2 linked regions of the Luteolibacter sp. Y139 genome follow. The protein of the gene in region 1 interacts with the protein of each later gene in a pairwise test. Links are inferred from orthologs where the notes say so. Each region holds a gene or a part of one and is shown in the gene's direction. Other genes may lie near its edges.

Evidence for each region.
Region 2: the proteins of def (region 1) and WKV53_RS02235 interact in binary tests that used the Escherichia coli proteins (3 or more experiments, as listed by UniProt). The link is inferred for Luteolibacter sp. Y139 from one-to-one orthologs.

The regions. Positions count from the first base shown.
Region 1 is NZ_JBBUKT010000003.1:160,619-163,826, reverse strand. The notes cover bases 25-2,918. They hold def (peptide deformylase), read left to right. Parts: upstream 25-1,144; coding sequence 1,145-1,693; downstream 1,694-2,918. Other genes in these bases: WKV53_RS09035 (hypothetical protein), read left to right, coding at 2,680-2,918; WKV53_RS09040 (hypothetical protein), read left to right, coding at 1,785-2,666; WKV53_RS09050 (ExbD/TolR family protein), read left to right, coding at 708-1,148; WKV53_RS09055 (MotA/TolQ/ExbB proton channel family protein), read left to right, coding at 25-697. Outside these bases: more of WKV53_RS09055, read left to right, coding at 1-24; more of WKV53_RS09035, read left to right, coding at 2,919-3,208. UniProt on the Escherichia coli protein: Removes the formyl group from the N-terminal Met of newly synthesized proteins. Requires at least a dipeptide for an efficient rate of reaction. N-terminal L-methionine is a prerequisite for activity but the enzyme has broad specificity at other positions.
Region 2 is NZ_JBBUKT010000001.1:495,828-499,056, forward strand. Bases 218-3,132 are described here. They hold WKV53_RS02235 (aspartate-semialdehyde dehydrogenase), read left to right. Parts: upstream 218-1,131; coding sequence 1,132-2,133; downstream 2,134-3,132. Other genes in these bases: WKV53_RS02230 (sugar transferase), read right to left, coding at 218-904; WKV53_RS02240 (polyprenyl synthetase family protein), read left to right, coding at 2,245-3,126. Also shown: more of WKV53_RS02230, read right to left, coding at 1-217; WKV53_RS02245 (hypothetical protein), read left to right, coding at 3,176-3,229.

The DNA.
Region 1 (3,208 bases):
TTTGTATCTCGCTGCCGCCGTCACCGCGCCGGGCCCGGAAAAGTCCATCGTCGGGAAGGTCTGGCAGTTCTTCGCCGATGGCGGCTACTGCATGATCCTGCTGGGTCTCTGCTCCTTCGTCCTAGTGGCAGCGATCTTCTTCAAACTGCTCTCGCTGCGCCGCGATCTCATCGTGCCAACCGGCCTGGAGCGGAAGCTGCGCGAATATGAGCACCAGCATGAGGCGAGCCCCGGCTTGTTCGACGAGATCAAGGACGGTCGCACACCCTTGGCCCGGCTCTGTGGCATCGCGCTGCGCCATCGCGGCGAGACCCGCGAGCAAATCACCACCGCCGTCCAGGCGTCGGCCCGCGAGGAAGTGCTGCGCCTCCACACCGGCATGTCCGCCATCGACGTCATCGTCAGCCTGGCTCCGCTGTTAGGACTGCTCGGCATGGCCAGCGGCCTGGTCGTGATGTTCGGCGGCCTGGGCGAGAATCCCGATCCCACGCTGGTCTCGCGGGGTATCAGCGAGGCGCTGAATTCCACCGTTTTCGGTCTGGCGCTGGCGGTGCCCGCGATCGTCGCCCACGCCATTTTCCTCCGCCGCATCGACATGTTCGTGGCCCGTCTGGAGGGGCTGCTGGCCGGCTTCGCCCGCACCTGTGAGGTCACCGCCGCCGTGCCCGCCCGTCCGTCCGCGCAAGTCACCGCCTGATCCGCCGGCCATGCGATTCGAACATCCTGTCCGCAAGTCCCGTGGGGTGCCGGTGGTCCCCATGATCGACCTGCTTTTCGTCATTCTGATCTTCCTGGTGGTCTCGACCACCTTCAAGAAGCCGCGCAGCGTGCTGCCGATCGAGTTGCCCACGGTGAAGGAGGTTTCTGGCTCATCCGTGATCGATGTGCGCTCGATCCTCGCCCTCGACAAGGAAGGCAAGATCACCCTCGACGCCGTGTCCGTGCCGGATGTGGAGCTGCTGGATTCCTACCTGAAGGCCTTCTCGAAGGAGAACCCCGGCCGCAAGCTGGAGCTGGAGGCGGACAAGCAGGTGCCGCTGGAGAAATTGCTCGGCGTGTGGGACGCGTTGACCCGCGCGGGCATCCCGATTAAGGACGTGCCCGCCCGTATCCGCCTGCCGCAGGATGCGGATAGTTCCTCGAAATGATCCTCGATATCGTCCAATACGGACACCCCGTCCTCCGCGAACGCTGCAAGCCCGTCGAAACGGTCGATGACGACCTGCGCAAGCTTGCCGCCGACATGCTCGAAACGATGTATGATGCCAATGGCGTCGGCCTCGCCGCGCCGCAGATCGGCGTGGCCATCCGCCTCGCGGTGGTCGATGTGGCGCATGATCCCGAGTGCATCACCTTCCTCAAGGTCGCCGGTGAAGACGCGCCGCTGAGTTCGATCATGCCGCTCGTCTTCATCAATCCCGAGCTGGAATTCACCGGCCCCAAGGAGAAGGACACCGAGGGCTGCCTCAGCATCCGCGACCTGCGTGCCGATGTCAGCCGGCCCGGCGCGTTGAAGGCGAAGCTGCCGCAGCTCGATGGCACGGTGCTGGAGATCGAGACCGATGGTCTGCTCGCCCGCGCATTGCAGCACGAGACGGATCATCTCAATGGTATCCTTTTCATTGATCGCGTGGCACCGGCCACCAAGATCAGCCTGCGGCGGAAGTTAAAGCGACTGGCTGCGGAGGAATGACGTCCCACGGGGATTGAAGGCTCGACTTTTTGGGAAGCCAAAGCTATTCACTGCTCCGGATAGCTCGTTTTTCTAACAAAAGTCAGCCCCAATGAACAGCAGCCGCGGTATTTTCGAGCCCCAGGAGGGGTTCGCTCCAGCCCCTCCCGCCAAGAGCCCTTTCGCCGTCGCCGACGAAGGCCCGGCGACCAGCCCCTTCGCGATCGTCTCCGAACCGGAATCCCCGTTTGCCGCGATGAAGGATGACCATCCGACCCGCCTGGCGGCCGAGCCCGGACGTCCGGTGAAGCTTCCGGAGCGTCGTCCTGCTGCCGGTGAGGCGCCGGAAGCCCGCTCGCCCTTCGCGACGGTTGAGACTTCCAGCCCGTCTCCCTTCGATGCGCCGGCTCAGGCCACGTCTCCTTTCGCCAGCTCGCCACCGCCGGTGCCAGCTGCGGCCCCTGCTTCCAGCCCGTTTGGCTTCGCCGCGGAGCCTGCCGCTGCTCCCGCGCCAGCACCTGTGGCTGCTGCCGTGGCCGCTCCTGCGCCTGCTGCGACTCCCGTCGCCGCTGCTCCAGCTCCTGCTCCTGCCGCCACGCCGGTGGCCGCCTCCCCAGCCCCGACTTCTTCCTCTGCCGTGACCGAAAGCGCCGAAATCGATTCCAGCTCCATCCGCCAGCTTGCCCTCCGCGCCATCTTCGGCGTCGATCGTGAACTCGGTGCCGAGGAAATGCTCCAGCGCGCCCGCAGCCTTTCCGGCATCCGCCACGTCGCCCGTATCCCGGCTGCCGAAGTCGCCACGGTCGATGCGTTCAAGAAGATCGTGAACGGCCTCGGCTTCCCCGCTGGTCAGGTGCGACTCGTCGCTGGCAATTCGCCGATCGAGTTCATCCGCGAAGGCAATGTCGTCCTGGCGATCCAGAACGATGGCAGCTTCGCCCCGGGCGTGAAGGAAACGCTCATCATCGTGGCGCGCGAGTTGGCCAAGCTGTGACGCCGTCGCCGGCATGACGGTCCAGCAAAATGGCCGGCAGGTATCCGTGAAGGTCGCCCTCACCGGGGCGGCCGACACCGGCAAGCTGGCCGTTTTGCGCGCCATCGCCGGCCGCTTCGGCACTGCGACCGTCCGCGAGCATTCCGTTGGCGCGGTGCATGTGCATCGCGTCGAGTGGATCGAGCCGCACACCCTGCCGGACGGCCGCTTTCTCAAGGTGGCCGTTCACTCGCTGACCGGCCGCGTGGAGTACAATGCCGCGGAGGAACTGCTGGTCCGCGATGCGGCGGGTATCGTCTTCGTGGTCGATGTCGATCCGGCCAAGTTCAAGATGACGTGGGACAGCCTGATGCGGCTCTCCGACAACACGAAGCGGAATGGCTTCGACCTACATTCGGTGGGCCTCGCCATCCAGTATCACCGTGCGGACCTCTATCCGGATTTCGAACCGGAGAAAATGGATCACCGGCTCGGCGTGCCACCCGGCGTGATTCCGCGTTTCGTTTCCACCAGCCGCGAGCCGGATGCCGAGGGTCTGGCGT
Region 2 (3,229 bases), on another replicon or contig:
GGCTTGTCAGCCGGATCCCAATCGCCGCGATCAGCCACAGCGGCGAACTGCAAATGATCAGGAACAAGGCACCCAACCGGTCGAAGGCCTCCTTCGTCAACAGCTCCCAGCTCAGCTCCGGCGTCGAGCGCAGGACCAGCATCGGCTTGTTCCCGATCGAGTCGAAAACCGGCCGCGCGATCTGGGTGCGGATGAAGGACGCCGCGATCCATGCCTCCACGCCCTGCAGCTCGCAGGCCTCGACGGCTTGCGCCACCTTGTCGAAGGCCGTCCGCCGCGTCGCGAAAATCACCCGCTCCACGGTTTCCACCTTCAAAAGCTCATACAGATCCTCCACCGGCCGGGTGGAAAGATCGAAGCGCTCCACGATGTTCCAGCCACCGGTCGCTTCGGGGTCGAGTTCCTGGATCAGCTCGTCCAGATCCTCAACCGATCCCGCCAGCACCACCCGCTCGCGGCGGCCTTCGTCACGCTCCAGAATGACCATTCGCCTCCGCGTCACCCGGTCACGCAGCAGCAGCAGGAAACCCACGATCGGCGCGCCAATGCCCAAGATCAGGCGGCTCGCATCTTGCAGGCGGGAGAAAACCGAAATCAAACCCAGCACCAGCCCCATGATCGCCAGCGCCTTCGCGATCTGCTGGATCGCCTTGTGCCGGGATTTCCGCCGGACGTGCTCATAGAAACCGAAATGCTCCAGCACCAGCGGCGTGAACGGCACCGCGATGTAGAGCACCCAGCTCATGTCCGCCAGCATCGAACGCCCCCCCATCGGCTCCATCCCCACCAACCCGCGAATCGGATCGCGGAGGACCGATGCAATCCAGAACCCCAGCCAGACAAACGCAGCATCCAAGAGCTGCAGCGCTTGGACCGAGAAGGCCTGTTTGCGTCCGGTGGACATCGGCAATATGAGGAGAGGCGTGGGCGACTTCGGGCAGTCGCGCAGAGCTTGGCCGGACCAGCATTCCAAGGCAATCACGTAAACACGGCATCCCCCGCGACAGCTTCGTCACCCGCGCAGGCCATGCGGGAAAACACGCATGGCCGTGTCCCAGCCCCCGCTCACCCCAGCACGATTCTAGGGATTGCCATGCCGCCTTTCACCCCTACAGTCCCGCCCTCCAAATCATGAGCGAACCCAAGCACGTCGCTATCGTAGGCGCCACCGGAGCGGTCGGCGAGGAAATGCTACTCTGTCTCGAACAGCGGAATTTCCCCGTCGGTAAACTGACCTTGCTGGCCTCAGCCCGCTCGGCCGGCAAACGCATCCCGTTCCGCGGCGAAGACATCATCGTGCAGGAACTCACCCACGACAGCTTCGCCGGCGTGGACATCGCGCTGTTCTCGGCCGGCGGCGGCATCTCGAAGGAATTCGGCCCCTCCGCCGCAGCTGCCGGTGCCGTCGTGATCGACAACTCGTCCGCCTTCCGCATGGACGAGGGCGTCCCGCTCGTGGTGCCGGAGATCAATCCGGCCGCCGCGAAGGATCACCCGAAGGGCATCATCGCGAACCCGAACTGCACCACCATCATCTCGCTGATGGCGCTCGCGCCGCTGCACGAGAAGTTCGGCCTCAAGTCGATCATCGCCTCGTCCTACCAAGCCGTCTCCGGCTCGGGCGCGCAGGGCATCATCGAGCTGGAAGAGCAGGTCAAGGCGATCGCCACCGGCCAGCCCTTCGAGCCCAAGGTCTACCCCCGCCAGATCGCCTTCAATGTGATCCCGCAGGTCGATTCCTTCACCGACAACGGCTACACCAAGGAAGAGCTCAAGATGCTCAACGAAGGCCGCAAGATCCTCGGCCACGATGACCTCAAGGTCTCCTGCACCTGCGTCCGCGTCCCGGTCTATCGCTCGCACTCGGTCTCGATCACCGCAGTCTTCGAAAAGCCCGTCGACGTCGAATCCGCCCGTGCCGCCTACGAAGGCAAGCCCGGCGTCCAACTCGTCGATGATCCGGAAAACAAGGTCTTCCCGGTGCCACTCGACACCACCGGCAAGGACGACTGCCTCGTCGGCCGCATCCGCAAGAACCTCGTCCTCGACAACGCCCTCGACCTCTGGGTCGTCGGCGACCAGGTCCGCAAGGGTGCCGCGCTCAACGCCGTCCAGATCGCCGAAATTCTCTGATCATAGAGACCCCGCCAAGACGCCAAGTTCACCGAGGAAGGACTTCTTTCTTGAGTAACTTGGCGTCCTTTGCGTCTTGGCGGTGACATCATCGCCTTCTTCAACTCCGCCATGGATCTCAAAGCCTATCTCGCCGCCCGCGCCGCCGAAGTCGATGCCGCGCTCGATGCCTTCCTGCCGAAGGCCAAGGAGAAACCGGCCACGATCCATGCCGCGATGCGCTACACCGTCTTCGCCGGCGGCAAGCGCCTCCGTCCCATCCTCTGCCTCGCCGCCGCCGAAGCCTGTGGCGGCGATCCCGAAGCCGCCATCCCACCCGCCTGCGCCGTCGAAATCCTCCACACCTACTCGCTGGTCCACGATGACCTCCCGTGCATGGATGATGACGACCTGCGCCGTGGTCGCCCCACCTGCCACAAGGTCTACGGCGAAGGCATGGCCGTCCTCACCGGCGACGCCCTTCTAACAGAAGCCTTCCTCATTCTCGCGCAGACTCACCCCGCCAAGCGCTACCCCGTCGGCAGCTACGTCGCCGAACTCGCCCTCACCGGCGGCTCCACCAAGCTCATCGGCGGCCAGGTCATGGACCTCGAAGGCGAAGGCAAGAAGCTCACCAAGGCCCAGCTCGTCAAAATCCACGAGGCAAAGACCGCCGCGCTCCTGACGACCTCCATCCGCCTCGGCGCGATGACCGCCAACGCCACCGAGAAGCAACTCGAAGCGCTCAGCATCTTCGGCCGCGCCCTCGGCCTCGCCTTCCAGGTCATCGACGACATCCTCGACGTCACCGCCTCCACCGAAGTCCTCGGCAAGACCGCCGGCAAGGACGCCGCCGTCGAAAAGGCCACCTACCCCGCCATCCTCGGCCTCGAAAAATCTCGCAAGGAAGCCGCCAAGCTCACCACCGAAGCCATGGACGCCCTCCTCCCCTTCGGCAAAAAAGCCCAGCGCCTCCGCGAGATCGCAGAGTACCTGCTGAAGCGGGAGTATTGATCGGCCAGCTTGCCACGGCAGGCCCTTTGAACTAGGGTCATGTCACGCCATGAGCCGAACGGTTGAACTTACGGTCCCAATGCCTGCTCGGCTTGCCACCTTG